Rubrivivax gelatinosus IL144: one gene and its partner. The protein of the gene in region 1 interacts with the protein of each later gene in a pairwise test. Links are inferred from orthologs where the notes say so. Each region holds a gene or a part of one and is shown in the gene's direction. Other genes may lie near its edges.

What was found.
Region 2: the proteins of uvrA (region 1) and uvrB interact in binary tests that used the Escherichia coli proteins (3 or more experiments, as listed by UniProt). The link is inferred for Rubrivivax gelatinosus IL144 from one-to-one orthologs.

The regions. Positions count from the first base shown.
Region 1 is NC_017075.1:4,964,430-4,972,962, forward strand. Bases 4,877-8,325 are described here. They hold uvrA (excinuclease ABC subunit UvrA), read left to right. Parts: upstream 4,877-5,179; coding sequence 5,180-8,125; downstream 8,126-8,325. Other genes in these bases: RGE_RS22625 (sensor histidine kinase), read left to right, coding at 4,877-5,104; RGE_RS22635 (hypothetical protein), read left to right, coding at 8,218-8,325. In the rest of the region: RGE_RS22620 (chemotaxis protein CheB), read left to right, coding at 60-2,948; more of RGE_RS22625, read left to right, coding at 2,945-4,876; more of RGE_RS22635, read left to right, coding at 8,326-8,533. UniProt on the Escherichia coli protein: The UvrABC repair system catalyzes the recognition and processing of DNA lesions. UvrA is an ATPase and a DNA-binding protein. A damage recognition complex composed of 2 UvrA and 2 UvrB subunits scans DNA for abnormalities.
Region 2 is NC_017075.1:1,576,687-1,584,973, forward strand. The notes cover bases 2,482-5,439. They hold uvrB (excinuclease ABC subunit UvrB), read left to right. Parts: upstream 2,482-2,883; coding sequence 2,884-4,995; downstream 4,996-5,439. Other genes in these bases: RGE_RS07555 (amino acid aminotransferase), read right to left, coding at 2,482-2,769; RGE_RS07565 (low molecular weight protein-tyrosine-phosphatase), read left to right, coding at 4,992-5,439. In the rest of the region: electron transport complex subunit RsxB, read right to left, coding at 1-154; RGE_RS07550 (polyhydroxyalkanoate depolymerase), read right to left, coding at 162-1,427; more of RGE_RS07555, read right to left, coding at 1,567-2,481; more of RGE_RS07565, read left to right, coding at 5,440-5,483; Fe-S cluster assembly transcriptional regulator IscR, read left to right, coding at 5,598-6,131; RGE_RS07575 (IscS subfamily cysteine desulfurase), read left to right, coding at 6,137-7,351; Fe-S cluster assembly scaffold IscU, read left to right, coding at 7,375-7,779; iron-sulfur cluster assembly protein IscA, read left to right, coding at 7,787-8,110; RGE_RS07590 (GNAT family N-acetyltransferase), read left to right, coding at 8,175-8,287. UniProt on the Escherichia coli protein: The UvrABC repair system catalyzes the recognition and processing of DNA lesions. A damage recognition complex composed of 2 UvrA and 2 UvrB subunits scans DNA for abnormalities.

The DNA.
Region 1 (8,533 bases):
AGATTGCGCCGCCCGCGCCGGCCCTCCTGCTGCCGCCCGATGAGCCGTTCGCCGGACGCGTGGTCGCCATCGGCGCCTCCGCCGGCGGCCTGGACGCGCTGGCCCGCGTCTTCAAGGCCCTGCCGCCGGACACCGGCGCGGCCTTCGTCGTGATCCAGCACCTGTCGCCGGACCACAAGAGCATGATGGCCGACCTGCTCGGTCGCTACACCGAGATGCCGGTGTGCGTGGCCGAGCACGACATGGCGCTGGCCGCCAACCGCGTGCACCTGATCCCGCCGGGCAAGATGATGCGCGTGGCCGGCGACCGGCTGCAGCTCGCACCCAAGCCCGAACACGGGCTGACGCTGCCGATCGACACCTTCTTCGGCAGCCTGGCCGAGCAGTTCGCCGACCGGGCGGTGGCCGTCGTGCTCTCGGGCACCGGCTCCGACGGTTCGCGCGGCGTGCAGGAGATCAACGCCGCCGGCGGCATCTTCTACGTCCAGGACCCGACGACGGCCAAGTTCGACGGCATGCCGCTGTCGGCCAGCCAGGCCGCGCACTACGACTTCATGGGCAGCGCCGAGGCGCTGGCCGCGCAGCTGACGACGCAGCTCGTCTCGCCGCGCGCCGAGGGCACGCGGCTGCTGTCGCCGCACGCGCCGGCGGTGGCCCAGCCGCTGGACGCGATCCACGAGATCCTGCTGCATTCCAGCGGCATCGACTTCCGTCAGTACAAGCCGACGACGGTGCTGCGGCGCATCGAGCGCCGCATGCAGGTGCTGCACTGCAGCTCGCTGCTCGATTACCGCGAGCGCCTGGCCGGCTCGCCCGACGAGCAGGTGCTGCTGCGCCGCGAGCTGCTGATCCCGGTGACGCGCTTCTTCCGCGACAGCGAGGTCTACGACCTGCTCGCCGAGCAGGTGATCCCCGAACTCGTCACCCGCGCCGGCCCGGAAGGCATCCGCGCCTGGGTGGCCTGCTGCGCCACCGGCGAGGAGGCGTACTCGATCGCGATCCTCTTCGCCGAGGCCTTCCGCGCCGCCGGGCGCACGCGGCCGGTGAAGATCTTCGCCACCGACGTCGAGCAGCAGTACCTGGACCACGCCGCCGCCGGCCTGTACCCGGACACGATCGCCGCCGAGGTCTCGCCCGAGCGGCTGTCGCAGTTCTTCATCGAGCGCCAGGGCCGCTACCAGGTGCAGCCCGAGCTGCGCCAGATGATCATCTTCGCGCGCCACAACGTCATCGCCGACCCGCCGTTCACGCGCATGAACCTGGTCACCTGCCGCAACGCGCTGATCTACCTGGAGCCGGCGGCGCAGGAAAGCGCGCTGCGCCGGCTGCAGTACGCGATGGCGCCGGGCGCGCACCTGATGCTCGGCCCCAGCGAGTCGCTGGGCGAGCTGCAGCGCGACTTCCAGCCGCTGAAGGCGCGCAGCAAGGTCTACCGCCTGCTGCGCCGCGACCGCTCGGCCGCGACGATGGACATGCGCGGCCTGCACCACACGCGCCTGGGTGACCCGGCCAAACGCGGCTCGGGCCTGCCGCCGCTGATGCCGCGCCCCGGCAACGACGGCGCGCTGGCGCTGCTGATGCAGCACTACGCGCCGCCGTCGGTGGTCGTCAGCGAGGCCCGCCAGCTGATGCGCGTCTACGGCGACACGCGCCAGCTGCTGCAGTTCGCCGAAGGCCAGGCGACGCTGGACCTGATGAAGCTGCTGCCGCGCGACCTGGTGCCGGTGGCCAGCATGCTGCTGCAGGGCATCTGCACCGAACGTTCGCCGCAGCGCTCGGCGCCGATCCGCCTGCCCGACGGCGACGGCTGGTGCCGCGTGCAGCTCGTCGCCCGGCCGCTGGACGGCAGCGACGACGGCGGCTTCGCGATGCTGTCGCTGGAGACGCTGCCCGAGCGCGGCGCGGCCACCGAGCCCGACGGCACGCCGGTGCCGGCCGATCCGCCCGACGATCGCTACCTGCGCCGCATCGAGGAGCTCGAGCGCGACCTGGCGGTGATGCACGACAACCTGCAGGCGACGATCGAGGAGCTCGAGACCTCCAACGAGGAGCTGCAGGCGACCAACGAAGAGCTGATGGCCTCCAACGAGGAGCTGCAGAGCACCAACGAGGAGCTGCAGTCCGTCAACGAGGAGCTCTACACCGTCAACTCCGAGTACCAGGAGAAGGTCGACGTCCTGAACTCGGTCAACGCCGACCTGGAGAACGTCTCCAAGGCGGCGGCGATCCCGACCGTGTTCGTCGACGAGCAGCTGCGCCTGACGCGCTTCACGCCCGAGGCGACGCCGCTGTTCCACCTGCGCCAGGGCGACGAAGGCCGCTCGATCGAGGACTTCGCCCACCGGCTGGACTATCCCTCGCTGTTCGCCGACCTGCGCCTGACGCTGGAACGCGGCAGCGTCACCGAGCGCGAGGTGCGCAGCCGCAGCGGCCAGTGGTGGCTGGCGCGCATCCAGCCCTACCCGGGCCGCTCGCCGGGCGCCAGCCGCGCGGTGATGACCTTCGTGAACATCGACTCGGTCAAGGACTCCGAGCGCCTGCAGGCCGTCATCGACTCGCTGCCGCAGCACGTCGCCGTCGTCGACCTGCACGGCGCGATCACGCGCGTCAACGAGGCCTGGCGCCGCTTCGCCACCGAGAACGGCGACCCGGCGGAGCGCCGCACCGGGCCGGGCAGCAACTACCTGCGGGTCTGCGCCGAGGCGGCGCTGTCGGATGCCGACGCCCGCCGTGCCCACGAGGGCCTGACCGCGGTCCTCGAAGGCCGCATCCCGATGTTCCAGATGCACTATCCCTGTCACGCACCGGACCAGAAGCGCTGGTTCCTGATGTACGCGGCCCCGATCCGCCATTCGGCGGGCGGCGCCGTCGTCAGCCACGTCGACATCAGCGAGTGGGTCCGCTTGAGCGGGGGTTCGCTGCCCGACGGCAGCAAGGCGAACGCATGAGCGAGATGCAACTGAGGCAACGGGTGCGCCAGCGCGACCGGCTGGTCGCGCAGGTGGCGAACAACGGCGCGGACCTGCGCAGCGAGCTGCTCGACGCCGTGCAGCGCGGCGATCTCGGCGCCGCCGAGGCGGCGCTGCAACGCAACGACACCAAGGTGCGCACGCTGGCCGAGGAGCTGCGCATCTACCAGGCCGAGCTGCACGCCCAGGCCGACGAGCTGCAGCAAAGCCGCGAGCGCACCGAGCAGGCGCTGTCGCGCTTCACGACGCTGTTCCTGGGCATGCCGGTGGCGTCGATGCTGGTCAGCTTCAACGGCGAGGTGCTCGAGCAGAACGGCCAGGCCGAGCGCCTGTTCTCGATGCAGCGCCAGACGATGAGCGCGCGGCTGCTGTTCCGCATGGTCGACTCGCAGCAGTACCAGCAGCGCGTGCGGCCGGCCTTCCACCAGGCGCGTGCGCTGGGCTCGATCACGCTCGACGAGGTCGGCTTCGTCGCCGAGGACGGACGCCGCTTCATCGGCGAGATGCACCTGTCGACGCTGCCCGGCGACGACGACGACAAGCCGCAGTTCGCGATGGCCGTCATCGACCGCACCGAGCACATCGAGGACGTGCGCGCGCTGCGCGAGACCACCGAGGCGCTGCGCGTGCGCGAGGCCTTCCTCGCCGACTCGGCGCGCCTGGCGCGCATCGGCGGCTGGGAGTACGACATCGAGTGCGGCACGATGCGCTGGTCCTCGCACCTGCGCCGCGTCTTCGAGATCGCCGCCGACGAACCGGCGACGCTGGAGCGCACGCTGCAGCTGTGCACGCCCGACGGCCACGCCGCGCTGTCGGGGGCGCTGCACGCGGCCAAGCCGGGGCAGGCGCCGTTCGACTTCGAGCTCGACATGCACGACGCCCACGGCCGCGCGATGCGCGTGCGCGTCGTCGGCCGCGCCGAGCTCGGCGACGACGGCCCGCTGGTCATCGGCATGTTCCAGGACGTCACCGCCCAGGCCCAGGCCCGGCGCCAGATCGGCGAGCTGACCGAGCGCCTGAGCGTGGCCAACGATGCCGGCGGCATCGGCGTCTGGGACTGGGACCTGCAGCACGGCGAGCTCTACCTCGACGGCCGCATGCGCGAGCTGGCCGCCTACGGCGACGGCACGCCGCCGTCGGACCTGTGCGCCGCGCTCTCGCCCTATCTGCACCCGGAAGACGCGCCGAGCTTCGTCGACGCCGTGCACCAGGCCGTCGAGGCCTGCACCGCCTTCGGCATCGAGCTGCGCCTGGCGCCGGGGCCGGTTGGCGAGCGCTGGCTGCACCTGGCCGGGCGCGCCCACGTCGAAGGCGGCATGGCGCCGCGTACCGTGCGCCTGGTCGGCTGCGCCTGGGACACGACCGGCGAGCACGAGCAGGCCCGGCTGCTGGCCGCCAAGCAGGCCGCCGAATCGGCCAACCGCGCCAAGACGGTGTTCCTGTCGCGCGTCAGCCACGAGCTGCGCACGCCGCTGAACGCGATCCTCGGCTTCTCGCAGCTGATGCGGCTGGAGGCCGAAGCCGGCGACCTGGTGGTCAAGCCCTACCGCGTCGCGATGGTCGAGGACGCCGCGCGCCACCTGCTGGAGCTGGTCAACGAGCTGCTCAACGTCTCGGGCATCGAGAGCGGCCAGCTGGCGATGAAGCGCGTCGCGCTGGACCTGCGCCCGCTGGTGCGCGACTGCCTGCAGATGATCGCCGCCCAGGCCGCGGCGATGCAGCTGACGATGGACGACCGCTGCAGCGACGGCCCGCCGCTGCTGGTGCTGGCCGACCCGCTGCGCACCAAGGAAGTGCTGCTGAACCTGCTGTCCAACGCCGCCAAGTACAACCGCACCGGCGGCCGCATCATGGTCTCGGCGCGGCACTTCGCCGGTTATGTCGAACTGACCGTCGCCGACACCGGCCGCGGCCTGTCGGAGCAGCAGCTGGCCGAGCTGTTCCAGCCCTTCAGCCGCGCCGGGGCCGAGTGCTCGGGCATCCCGGGCTCGGGCATGGGACTGTACTTCAGCAAGCGCGTCGTCGAGGCGATGGGCGGGCGCATCGAAGTCGAGAGCGTCGCCGGCGAGCGCACCGCGTTCACCGTCGCACTCGACGAGGTGCCGCTGCACGGCGAGCCGGGCCTTCGCATCTGACGCGCGGCGCAGGAGCGCTGGCGCCTCGGCGCCGGCGCTCGCTATGATGGCCGGTTGCCCGCCGCTCGCCCGCCGATGCCCGAACACCGTCCACGCCCCGCCCACGCCGCCGAAACCACGGCGCTGCGCGTGCGCGGCGCCCGCACGCACAACCTGAAGAACGTCGACCTCGACATCCCGAAACACGCGCTGGTCGTGATCACGGGGCTGTCGGGTTCGGGCAAGTCCAGCCTGGCCTTCGACACGCTGTACGCCGAAGGCCAGCGGCGCTACGTCGAGAGCCTGTCGGCCTACGCGCGCCAGTTCCTGCAGCTGATGGACAAGCCCGACGTCGACGTCATCGAAGGGCTGTCGCCGGCGATCTCGATCGAGCAGAAGGCCACCAGCCACAACCCGCGTTCGACGGTCGGCACGATCACCGAGATCCACGACTACCTGCGCCTGCTGTACGCGCGCGCCGGCACGCCCTACTGCCCCGAGCACGGCCTGCCGCTGCAGGCGCAGAGCGTCAGCCAGATGGTCGACGCCGCGCTCGCGCTGCCGCCCGAGACCAAGCTGATGGTGCTGGCCCCGGTGGTGCGTGACCGCAAGGGCGAGTTCGTCGAGCTCTTCGCCGACATGCAGGCGCGCGGCTACGTGCGCTTTCGCGTCGGCAACGACGGCCAGCCGGGCGCGGTCGTCGAAGCCGACGCGCTGCCGGCGCTGAAGAAGACCGAGAAGCACGACATCGACGTCGTCGTCGACCGGCTGAAGACGCGGCCCGACATGAAGCAGCGCCTGGCCGAGAGCTTCGAGGCCGCGCTGCGCATCGCCGACGGGCGCGCCATCGCGCTGGAGATGGACACGGGCCGCGAGCACCTGTTCAGCAGCAAGTTCGGCTGTCCGGTGTGCAGCTACTCGCTGCCCGAGCTGGAGCCGCGGCTGTTCTCGTTCAACTCGCCGGTCGGTGCCTGCCCGGCCTGCGACGGCCTGGGCCAGGTGACGGTGTTCGACCCCGAGCGCGTCGTCGCCTTCCCGTCGCTGAGCCTGGCCGCCGGCGCGGTCAAGGGCTGGGACCGGCGCAACGCCTACACCTTCTCGCTGCTGGAGAGCGTGGCCGCGCACTACGGCTTCGACATCGACACCGCGTTCGAGGACCTGGACGCGAAGGCGCGCCAGGTCCTGCTCTACGGCTCGGGCGACGAGGAGATCGAGTTCTCGTACACCGCCGAAGGCACCAAGGGCCGCCAGCGCAGCGTCAAGCGCCGCCATCCCTTCGAAGGGATCATCCCGAACTTCGAGCGCCGTTTCCGCGAGACCGACTCGGCCGCGGTGCGCGAGGACCTGGTGCGCTACCAGGCCGCCAAGCCCTGCCCGCAGTGCGAAGGCACGCGGCTGCGGCGCGAGGCGCGCCACGTCTTCCTGCGCCATGCCGGCGAAGGCGACGAGGCGGCGCGCCGAGGCCTGCCGATCTACGCCGTCGAACACGCGACGCTGGCCGAGTGCCTGGCCTACTTCGAGGGCCTGAGGCTCGAAGGCGCCAAGGCCGAGATCGCCGACAAGATCGTGCGCGAGATCCGCTCGCGGCTGCGCTTCCTGAACGACGTCGGCCTGACCTACCTGAGCCTGGACCGCGGCGCCGACACGCTGTCGGGCGGCGAGGCCCAGCGCATCCGGCTGGCGAGCCAGATCGGCAGCGGGCTGTCGGGCGTGATGTACGTGCTCGACGAGCCCAGCATCGGCCTGCACCAGCGCGACAACGAGCGCCTGATCGGCACGCTGCAGCACCTGCGCGACCTGGGCAACTCGGTGCTCGTCGTCGAGCACGACGAGGACATGATCCGCGCCGCCGACCACGTCGTCGACATGGGCCCGGGCGCCGGCGTGCACGGCGGGCGCGTCATCGCCCAGGGCACGCCCGAGGAGGTGGCGGCCGACCCCGAGTCGCTGACCGGGCGCTACCTGGCGCACACGCTGCGCATCGAGGTGCCCCAGCGGCGTGTCGCCGCCGACGCCGAACGCGGCGTGCTGCGCATCGTCGGCGCGCGCGGCCACAACCTGAAGGGCGTCGACGTCGAGATCCCGGTCGGGCTGCTGACCTGCGTCACCGGCGTCAGCGGCTCGGGCAAGAGCACGCTGGTCAACGACACGCTCTACACCGCGGTCGCCAAGAAGCTCTACCAGAGCCACGCCGAGCCGGCCGAGCACGAGCGCATCGACGGCCTGGAGGCCTTCGACAAGGTCATCAACGTCGACCAGAGCCCGATCGGGCGCACGCCGCGCTCCAACCCGGCGACCTACACGGGGCTGTTCACGCCGATCCGCGAGCTCTTCGCCGAGGTGCCGATGGCGCGCGAGCGCGGCTACGGCGCCGGGCGCTTCAGCTTCAACGTCGCCGGCGGGCGCTGCGAGGCCTGCGAGGGCGACGGCGTCATCAAGGTCGAGATGCACTTCCTGCCCGACGTCTACGTGCCCTGCGACGTCTGCCACGGCGCGCGCTACAACCGCGAGACGCTGGAGGTGCTCTACAAGGGCCGCAGCATCACCCAGGTGCTGGAGATGACGGTCGAGGAAGCCAACGGTTTCTTCTCGGCGGTGCCGGCGATCGCGCGCAAGCTGCAGACGCTGCTCGACGTCGGCCTGGGCTACATCCGCCTGGGCCAGGCGGCGACGACGCTGTCCGGCGGCGAGGCCCAGCGTGTCAAGCTGGCGCTGGAGCTGTCCAAGCGCGACACCGGGCGCACGCTGTACATCCTCGACGAGCCGACCACCGGCCTGCACTTCCACGACATCGGCCTGCTGCTCAAGGTGCTGCACCAGCTGCGCGACGCCGGCAACACCATCGTCGTCATCGAGCACAACCTGGACGTCATCAAGACCGCCGACTGGCTGATCGACATGGGCCCGGAAGGCGGCTCGGGCGGCGGCCGCGTGCTGGTGGCCGGCACGCCCGAGGACATCGCCGCGCATGCCGGCAGCCACACCGGGCGTTTCCTGGCGCCGCTGCTGGAGACGGCGCGCCGCTGGCACACCCCCGACTGAATGCCGCGGCCGTTTGCGCCTCGGGATGGCGCCGCGGCCGCGCCGGGGCCAGCATCAGGGTTCGGACGAGGCTGGGAGGCCCGGGGAACCCGATGGACACGACACAAGCGCTGCGCGACTGGCTGGAAGTCGCCTGGAACCGCCACGACACGGCCCCGTACGAGCTGACGCTGGAACTCGTCGCGCGCGCTTCGACGCTGCCCGACGACGACGACGGCGCCGACGCCGTGCGGCTGGCGCGTCACACCGCGCTGGGCCACCTCGGGCGGACCGACCTGCTGCACACCTTCGTCGCCGCGCTGCCGGCCGGCGCCAAGCTCGACGCGGCGCGCTCGCGCGCCCAGTGGGCGCTGGCGCAGGTCGAGGGCCGACAGGCCGAACCGCTGCCCGAGGTCGCCGCCTGGGCCC
Region 2 (8,287 bases), 3.4 Mb from region 1 along the record:
CGGCGCCGCCGGGCGGGCAGCGGTCGAGGGTGGCGCTGCCGGCGGCCAGCGCTTCGGCATAGGCGCAGCAGTCGGCGTAGCCGCAGCGCGTGCACTGCGTCTGCGGCAGGGCGGCGTCGAGTCGGTCGGCGAGGGCGGCGAGGGCGGCGGTCACCGCCGGATTATCGGGCGGCCGCGCGCGGCGCCGGCTTGTCGAAGCGGGCGATGAAGCTGCGCAGCTCGGGGTAGACCTTCTCGCGCCAGCGCCGGCCCGAGAAGATGCCGTAGTGGCCCGCGCCTTCGACGTCGTAGTGGAACTGGCGCGTTCGCGGGATGCCCGAGCACAGGTCGTGCGCGGCGCGCGTCTGGCCGGCGCCCGAGATGTCGTCGAGCTGGCCTTCGACGGTCAGCAGCGCCGTCGTCTTGATGTCCTGCGGCCGCACGAGCTGTCCGTGCACGTCCCAGGTGCCGTTGACCAGCGCGAAGTCCTGGAAGACGGTCTTGATCGTGTCCAGGTAGTACTCGGCCGGCATGTCGAGCACGGCGTTGTACTCGTCGTAGAACTTGCGGTGCGCCTCGGCGCTGTCCTCGTCGCCACGCACGAGATCGAGGAAGTAGTCGTAGTGGCTGCTGACGTGGCGGTCGGGGTTCATCGCCACGAAGCCCGAGTGCTGCAGAAAGCCCGGATACACCGCGCGCCCGGCGCCCGGGTAGTTGCTCGGCACGCGGTAGATCACGTTGGCCTCGAACCAGGCGTGGCTCTTGTTCATCGCCAGGTTGTTCACCGCCGTCGGGCTGCGGCGCGCGTCGATCGGGCCGCCCATCATCGTCATCGTGCGCGGCGTCGCTTCGCCGCCGCTGGCCAGCAGCGACACCGCGGCGAGCACCGGCACCGTCGGCTGGCACACCGAGATGACGTGCACGTTCGGGCCGATCAGGCGGATGAAGTCCTGCACGTAGGCGACGTAGTCGGCGAGGTGGAACGGGCCCTCGTCCTCGGGCACCATGCGCGCGTCGGTCCAGTCGGTGATGTAGACCTTGTGGTCGTGCAGCAGGCTGGTGACGGTGTCGCGCAGCAGCGTCGAGTGGTGGCCCGACAGCGGCGCGACGACGAGCACCGTCGGCTGCGTCTTCATGCGCGCCAGCGCGTGCGGTTCGTCGCTGAAGCGCTTGAAGCGCAGCAGCCGGCAGAAGGGCTTGGCCAGCGCCACCTGCTCCTGCACCGCGACGGCGACGCCGTCGACGGTGGCCGAGGTGATGCCGAACTCGGGCTTCTCGTATTCCTTGGCCAGCCGGTGCAGCAGGTCGAAGCCGGCGGACACGCGCTGCGCCATCGGCGTGTGCGCGAACGGCGACAGCGGGTGGTCGTAGAGCTTGGCGGTGGCGGCCGCGAACTCCGCGAACGGCGCCATCAGCGCGCGTTGCGTCTCGTACAGGTGGTACAGCATGCTCGTCTCCCGTCCTCGCCGGCCGCATTGTGCGGTGCAGCAATATTAGTCGGTCAACGAGCATCCTGCCGCGCAAAGCGGCCGGTGAAAACGCGGAAAACGCTCGGGTTCCGGCCGGTTGTCACCGGCCGGAGGGACTTCAGGCGACCTTGGCGATCGCCGCGGCGACGGCGTCGAGGTTCTTGCTGTTGAGCGCGGCGACGCAGATGCGGCCCGAATCGACGCCGTAGACGCCGAATTCGCTGCGCAGGCGCTGCATCTGCTCGGCCGACAGGCCCGAGTAGCTGAACATGCCCTTCTGGCGCGTGATGTAGGACAGGTCGCCCGGCACGCCGGCGGCGGCCAGCTTCTCGACCAGCGAGGCGCGCATCGCGCGGATGCGCAGCCGCATGCCGGCCAGCTCCTCTTCCCACTGCGCGCGCAGCGCCGGCGTCGTCAGCACGGTGGCCACGAGCTGGGCGCCGAAAGTCGGCGGGTTGGAGTAGTTGGTGCGGATGACGATCTTCAGCTGCGACAGCACGCGCGTGGTCTCGTCGCGGTCGGCGCAGACGACGCTGAGCGCGCCGACACGTTCGCCGTAGAGCGAGAAGCTCTTGGAGAACGAGGTCGAGACGAGGAACTGCAGGCCGCTGGCGACGAACTGGCCGATGACCGCGCCGTCCTCGGCGATGCCTTCGCCGAAGCCCTGGTAGGCCATGTCGAGGAAAGGCACGAGGCCGGCGGCCTGGCAGGCGGCGACGACTTCGGTCCACTGCGCCGGCGTCAGGTCGCAGCCGGTCGGGTTGTGGCAGCAGGCGTGCAGCACGACGATGGTGCCGGCCGGCGCGGCCTTCAGCGCGGCGAGCATGGCGTCGAAGCGGATGCCGCGCGTCGGCGCGTCGTAGTACGGGTAGGTCGAGACCTCGAAGCCGGCGTTGGTGAACAGCGCGCGGTGGTTTTCCCAGCTCGGGTCGCTGATCAGCACGCGTGCGCCCGGGTTCAGCTTCTTCAGCAGGTCGGCGCCGACCTTCAGCCCGCCGGTGCCGCCCAGCGCCTGCACGGTGGCCACACGGCCGGCCCGCAGCACCTCGCTGCCGGCGCCGAAGACGAGGCCCTGAACCGCCTTGTCGTAGGCGGCGATGCCGTCGATCGGCAGGTAGCCCTTGGGCTTGCTCGCTTCCAGCAGCTGCTTCTCGGCGGCGGCGACGCAGTCCAGCACCGGCAGCTTGCCGTTGTCGTCGAAGTAGACGCCGACACCCAGGTTCACCTTGGCCGGGTTCGGGTCGGCGGCGAACTGTTCGTTGAGACCGAGGATCGGGTCGCGCGGAGCCATCTGGACGGCGGCGAACACGGAGGCGGACATGGCGGTTTCCTGAGGAGTGGCGGGGGAGGAAAGCGGATCCGGCAGGGAGCCCGCGGCTGCGTTACCCTCTGCGGTTGCCCTCGAATTCTAGATGTCCGCCACCAGGTTTCCCCGATGACCGAAGACACCGACGTCGCGACGGAGCTCGCCCGGGGCGAGTTCGTCACATTTGCCGATTCCCCGTTCCAGCTCTTCCAGCCGTATCCGCCGGCCGGTGACCAGCCGGCCGCGATCGAGCAGCTCGTCGACGGCGTGGGCGACGGCCTCGCCTACCAGACGCTGCTCGGCGTCACCGGCTCGGGCAAGACCTTCACGATGGCCAACGTCATCGCCCGGCTGGGCCGGCCGGCGATCGTCTTCGCGCCGAACAAGACGCTGGCCGCGCAGCTGTACAGCGAGTTCCGCGAGTTCTTCCCGAAGAACGCCGTCGAGTACTTCGTCAGCTACTACGACTACTACCAGCCCGAGGCCTACGTGCCGCAGCGCGACCTGTTCATCGAGAAGGACAGCGCGATCAACGAGCACATCGAGCAGATGCGGCTGTCGGCGACCAAGAGCATCCTCGAGCGCCGCGACGTCATCGTCGTGGCCACCGTCAGCGCGATCTACGGCATCGGCAAGCCCGAGGACTACACGCAGATGCGGCTCATCGTGCGTGTCGGCGACAAGCTGGGCCAGCGCGACGTCATCGCGCGGCTGGTGTCGATGCAGTACACGCGCAACGAGGTCGAGTTCGGCCGCGGCACCTTCCGCGTGCGCGGCGACACGATCGACGTCTTCCCGGCTGAACACAGCGAGCTGGCGCTGCGCATCGAGCTCTTCGACGACGAGATCGAGTCGCTGGCATTGCTGGACCCGCTGACCGGCCGCGTGCGCCAGAAGGTGCCGCGGTTCGTCATCTACCCGTCGAGCCACTACGTGACGCCGCGCGAACAGGTGCTGCGCGCGGTCGACGGCATCAAGGCCGAGCTGCGCGAGCGCGTCGACTTCTTCGTCAAGAACGGCAAGCTCGTCGAGGCCCAGCGCGTCGAGCAGCGCACGCGCTTCGACGTCGAGATGCTGCAGGAGGTCGGGCACTGCAAGGGCATCGAGAACTACACCCGCCATCTGTCGGGCGCCGCGCCCGGCGAGCCGCCGTCGACGCTGGTGGACTACCTGCCGCGCGACGCGATCATGTTCCTCGACGAGAGCCACGTGCTGATCGGCCAGCTCGGCGGCATGTACAACGGCGACCGCGCGCGCAAGACGACGCTGGTGGAGTACGGTTTCCGCCTGCCCAGCGCGCTGGACAACCGGCCGCTGCGCTTCGAGGAGTTCGAGCGCCGCATGCGCCAGGCGGTGTTCGTCACCGCGACGCCGGCCGACTACGAGAAGACGCATTCCGGCCAGGTCGTCGAGCAGGTGGTGCGCCCGACCGGCCTCGTCGACCCCGAGGTCGAGGTGCGCCCGGCCTCGACCCAGGTCGACGACGTGCTGCAGGAGATCCGCGAGCGGGTCGACGTCAACGAGCGCGTGCTGATCACGACGCTGACCAAGCGCATGGCCGAGCAGCTCACCGACTACCTGTCGGACAACGGCGTCAAGGTGCGCTACCTGCACAGCGACATCGACACCGTCGAACGTGTCGAGATCCTGCGCGACCTGCGGCTGGGCTCGTTCGACGTGCTGGTCGGCATCAACCTGCTGCGCGAAGGCCTGGACCTGCCCGAGGTGAGCCTGGTGGCCATCCTCGACGCCGACAAGGAAGGTTTTTTGCGCGCCGAACGCAGCCTGATCCAGACCATCGGCCGCGCGGCGCGCAACGCGCGCGGCAAGGCCATCCTCTATGCCGACAGGATCACCGAGTCGATGCGCCGCGCGATCGACGAGACCGAGCGCCGGCGCGCCAAGCAGATCGCGCACAACGAGGCGATGGGCATCGTGCCGCGCACCGTCAACAAGAAGATCCGCGACCTGATCGACGGCGTCGTCAGCGACAAGACGGCCAAGGACGAGGTCCAGGCGGCGCAGGCCGCGGCCGAGGTCGAGGCGATGTCCGAGAAGGATCTGGGCAAGCGCATCAAGGCGCTGGAGAAACAGATGCTCGAACACGCGCGCAACCTCGAGTTCGAGAAGGCGGCGCGCGTGCGCGACCAGCTCGCGCTGCTGCGCGAGCAGGCGTTCGGCTCGGGAGGCCATGACGTCAACGTGGTTCCGCTTGACGCGGCGCGCGGAGGCGCTCGATGAACGCGTCGCCGAGCAGCATCTTGTTGATCTGCATGGGAAACATATGCCGCTCGCCGAGCGCCGAAGGCGTGCTGCGCGCCAAGCTCGAGGCTGCCGGACTGGGGCGGCAGGTGCGGGTCGACTCCGCCGGAACGCTCGGATATCACGCCGGTGAGGCGCCGGACCCACGCGCTGTTCGCCACGCGGCCGCGCGGGGTTACGATCTCACCCGGCTGCGGGCCCGGAAGGTCGAGCGCGAGGACTTCTCGCGATTCGACTGGATCCTCGGGATGGACGAGGACAACCTGGCCCGGCTGAGGCAGATCGCGCCCGACGACGCCCGCGCCGACCTCGGGTTGCTCATGGATCACGCCCTGCGCCATGCAGGCGTGCGCGAGGTGCCCGACCCCTATTACGGGTCGGCGGCAGGGTTCGAACGTGTGCTCGACCTGATCGAGGACGCGTGTGACGGGATCGTGGCCCGCCTGCTGCGCGCGCAGTCGACGTGACGGCGCCGCAAAGCTTGACCAAATTGGTTGGTCTCAGCTATACTTGAGCAATCTAGTCGGGATCGCTCTACGGGGAAACCCGCGGTCGCCGACGCCTTCCGTAAGGAGACATCCATGAGACTGACCACCAAAGGCCGCTTCGCCGTCACCGCGATGATCGACCTCGCGCTGCGCTCGCACAGCGGCCCGGTGGCGCTGGCAGCCATCAGCCAGCGGCAGCAGATTTCGCTGTCCTACCTGGAGCAGCTGTTCGGCAAGCTGCGCCGCCACGAACTCGTGGAGAGCACGCGCGGCCCGGGCGGCGGCTACTCGCTGGGCCGTCCGGCCGACGAGATCACCGTCGCCGACATCATCGTCGCCGTCGACGAGCCGATCGACGCCACCGGCTGCGGCGGCAAGGAAAACTGCCACGGCGAAGACGGCGGCCGCTGCATGACGCACGACCTCTGGGCGAGCCTGAACAACAAGATGATCGAGTACCTCGACTCGATCTCGCTGAAGAAGCTCGTCGACGAGCAGATCGCCAAGGGCGTCTCGGTCGAGGAAGCGCCGATCAAGCGCGCGATCTCCTCGCAGCCGGTCGTCAAGCCGATCAAGGTCACCGCGCCGAACTCGGTCTTCGCGTTCGGCAGTTCCTTCACCAAGTAAGCGACATGACTCCGCATTTCCCGATCTACATGGATTACGGCGCGACGACGCCGGTGGACCCGCGCGTCGTCGACGTGATGATCCCGTGGCTGCGCGAACACTTCGGCAACCCGGCGTCTCGCAGTCACGCCTGGGGCTGGGAAGCGGAAGAGGCGGTGGAGAAGGCGCGTGCCCAGGTCGCTTCGCTGATCAAGGCCGACCCGCGCGAGATCGTCTGGACCTCGGGTGCCACCGAGAGCAACAACCTCGCGATCAAGGGCGCGGCGCACTTCTACGCCTCGCGCGGCAAGCACCTGATCACCGTGAAGACCGAGCACAAGGCGGTGCTCGACACGATGCGCGAGCTGGAGCGCCAGGGCTTCGAGGTGACCTATCTCGACGTGCGCGAGGACGGCCTGCTCGACCTGGAGCGCTTCAAGGCGGCGCTGCGTCCGGACACGATCCTCGTGTCGGTCATGTTCGTGAACAACGAGATCGGCGTGATCCAGGACATCCCGGAGATCGGCCGCATCTGCCGCGAGCGCGGGATCATCTTCCACGTCGATGCCGCGCAGGCCACCGGCAAGGTCGCCATCGACATGGGCACGCTGCCGGTCGACCTGATGAGCCTGGCCTCGCACAAGACCTACGGTCCCAAGGGCATCGGCGCGCTGTACGTGCGCCGCAAGCCGCGCGTGCGCCTGGAAGCCCAGATGCACGGCGGCGGCCACGAGCGCGGCATGCGCTCGGGCACGCTGCCGACGCACCAGATCGTCGGCATGGGCGAGGCCTTCGCGATCGCCGAGGCCGAGATGGGCACCGAGAGCGAGCGCATCCGCATGCTGCAGAAGCGGCTGCTGGACGGCATCGCCGACATCGAGCAGGTCTTCATCAACGGCGACCTCGAGCGCCGCGTGCCGCACAACGTCAACGCCAGCTTCAACTTCGTCGAGGGCGAGTCGCTGATCATGGGCATCAAGGGCATCGCCGTGTCCTCGGGCTCGGCCTGCACCTCGGCGAGCCTGGAGCCCAGCTACGTGCTGCGCGCGCTCGGCCGCAGCGACGAGCTGGCGCACTCCAGCCTGCGCATGACGATCGGCCGCTTCACGACCGAAGCGGAGATCGACTACGCGGTCTCGACGCTGAAGGACCGCGTGGCCAAGCTGCGCGAGCTGTCGCCCCTCTGGGACATGTACAAGGACGGCGTCGACCTGAGCACGATCCAGTGGTCTGCGCACTGAACGGATAGAACAGGAGAACTGACATGGCCTACAGCGACAAAGTCGTCGACCACTACGAGAACCCGCGCAACGTCGGGGCCTTCGAGAAGGGCGACGAGACGGTGGGGACCGGCATGGTCGGCGCCCCGGCCTGCGGCGACGTGATGAAGCTGCAGATCAAGGTCGACCCGAGCACCGGGCTGATCGAGGACGCGCGCTTCAAGACCTACGGCTGCGGCTCGGCGATCGCGTCGAGTTCGCTCGTCACCGAGTGGGTCAAAGGCAAGACGCTGGACCAGGCTCTGACGATCAAGAACACCGACATCGCCGAGGAACTGGCGCTGCCGCCGGTGAAGATCCACTGCTCGATCCTCGCCGAGGACGCGATCAAGGCCGCGGTGCAGGACTACAAGGCCAAGCACGGCGAGGCCGTGGCGACGCAGCACTAAAGGGATCATGTCGATCACTCTGACCGAAGCGGCGGCCCGCCACGTCACGCGCTATCTCGGCCGCCGGGGCAAGGGCGTCGGCGTGCGCCTGGGCGTCAAGACGACCGGCTGCTCGGGCCTGGCCTACAAGCTGGAGTACGCCGACGAAGTGGGCACCGAGGACATCGTCTTCGAGGATCACGGCGTCAAGGTGCTCGTCGACCCGAAGAGCCTGCCCTATCTGGACGGCACGCAGCTGGACTTCGTGCGCGAAGGCCTCAACGAAGGCTTCAAGTTCCACAACCCTCGCGAACGCGACCGTTGCGGCTGCGGCGAGTCCTTCCGCGTCTGACCGACAATATCGGGTTGCCCCGAGTCCGGCGCGGCCCTCGTGGCCGCGCTTTGCCTTGCACGCGATGCTGACCATCCGCCCCGAACGCCCCGACCAGCCCGAGGTCGCCGCGCTGCTCGAGCAGCTCGACGCCTATCTCGCGGCGCTGTACCCGCCGGAGGCCAACCACATCCTCGA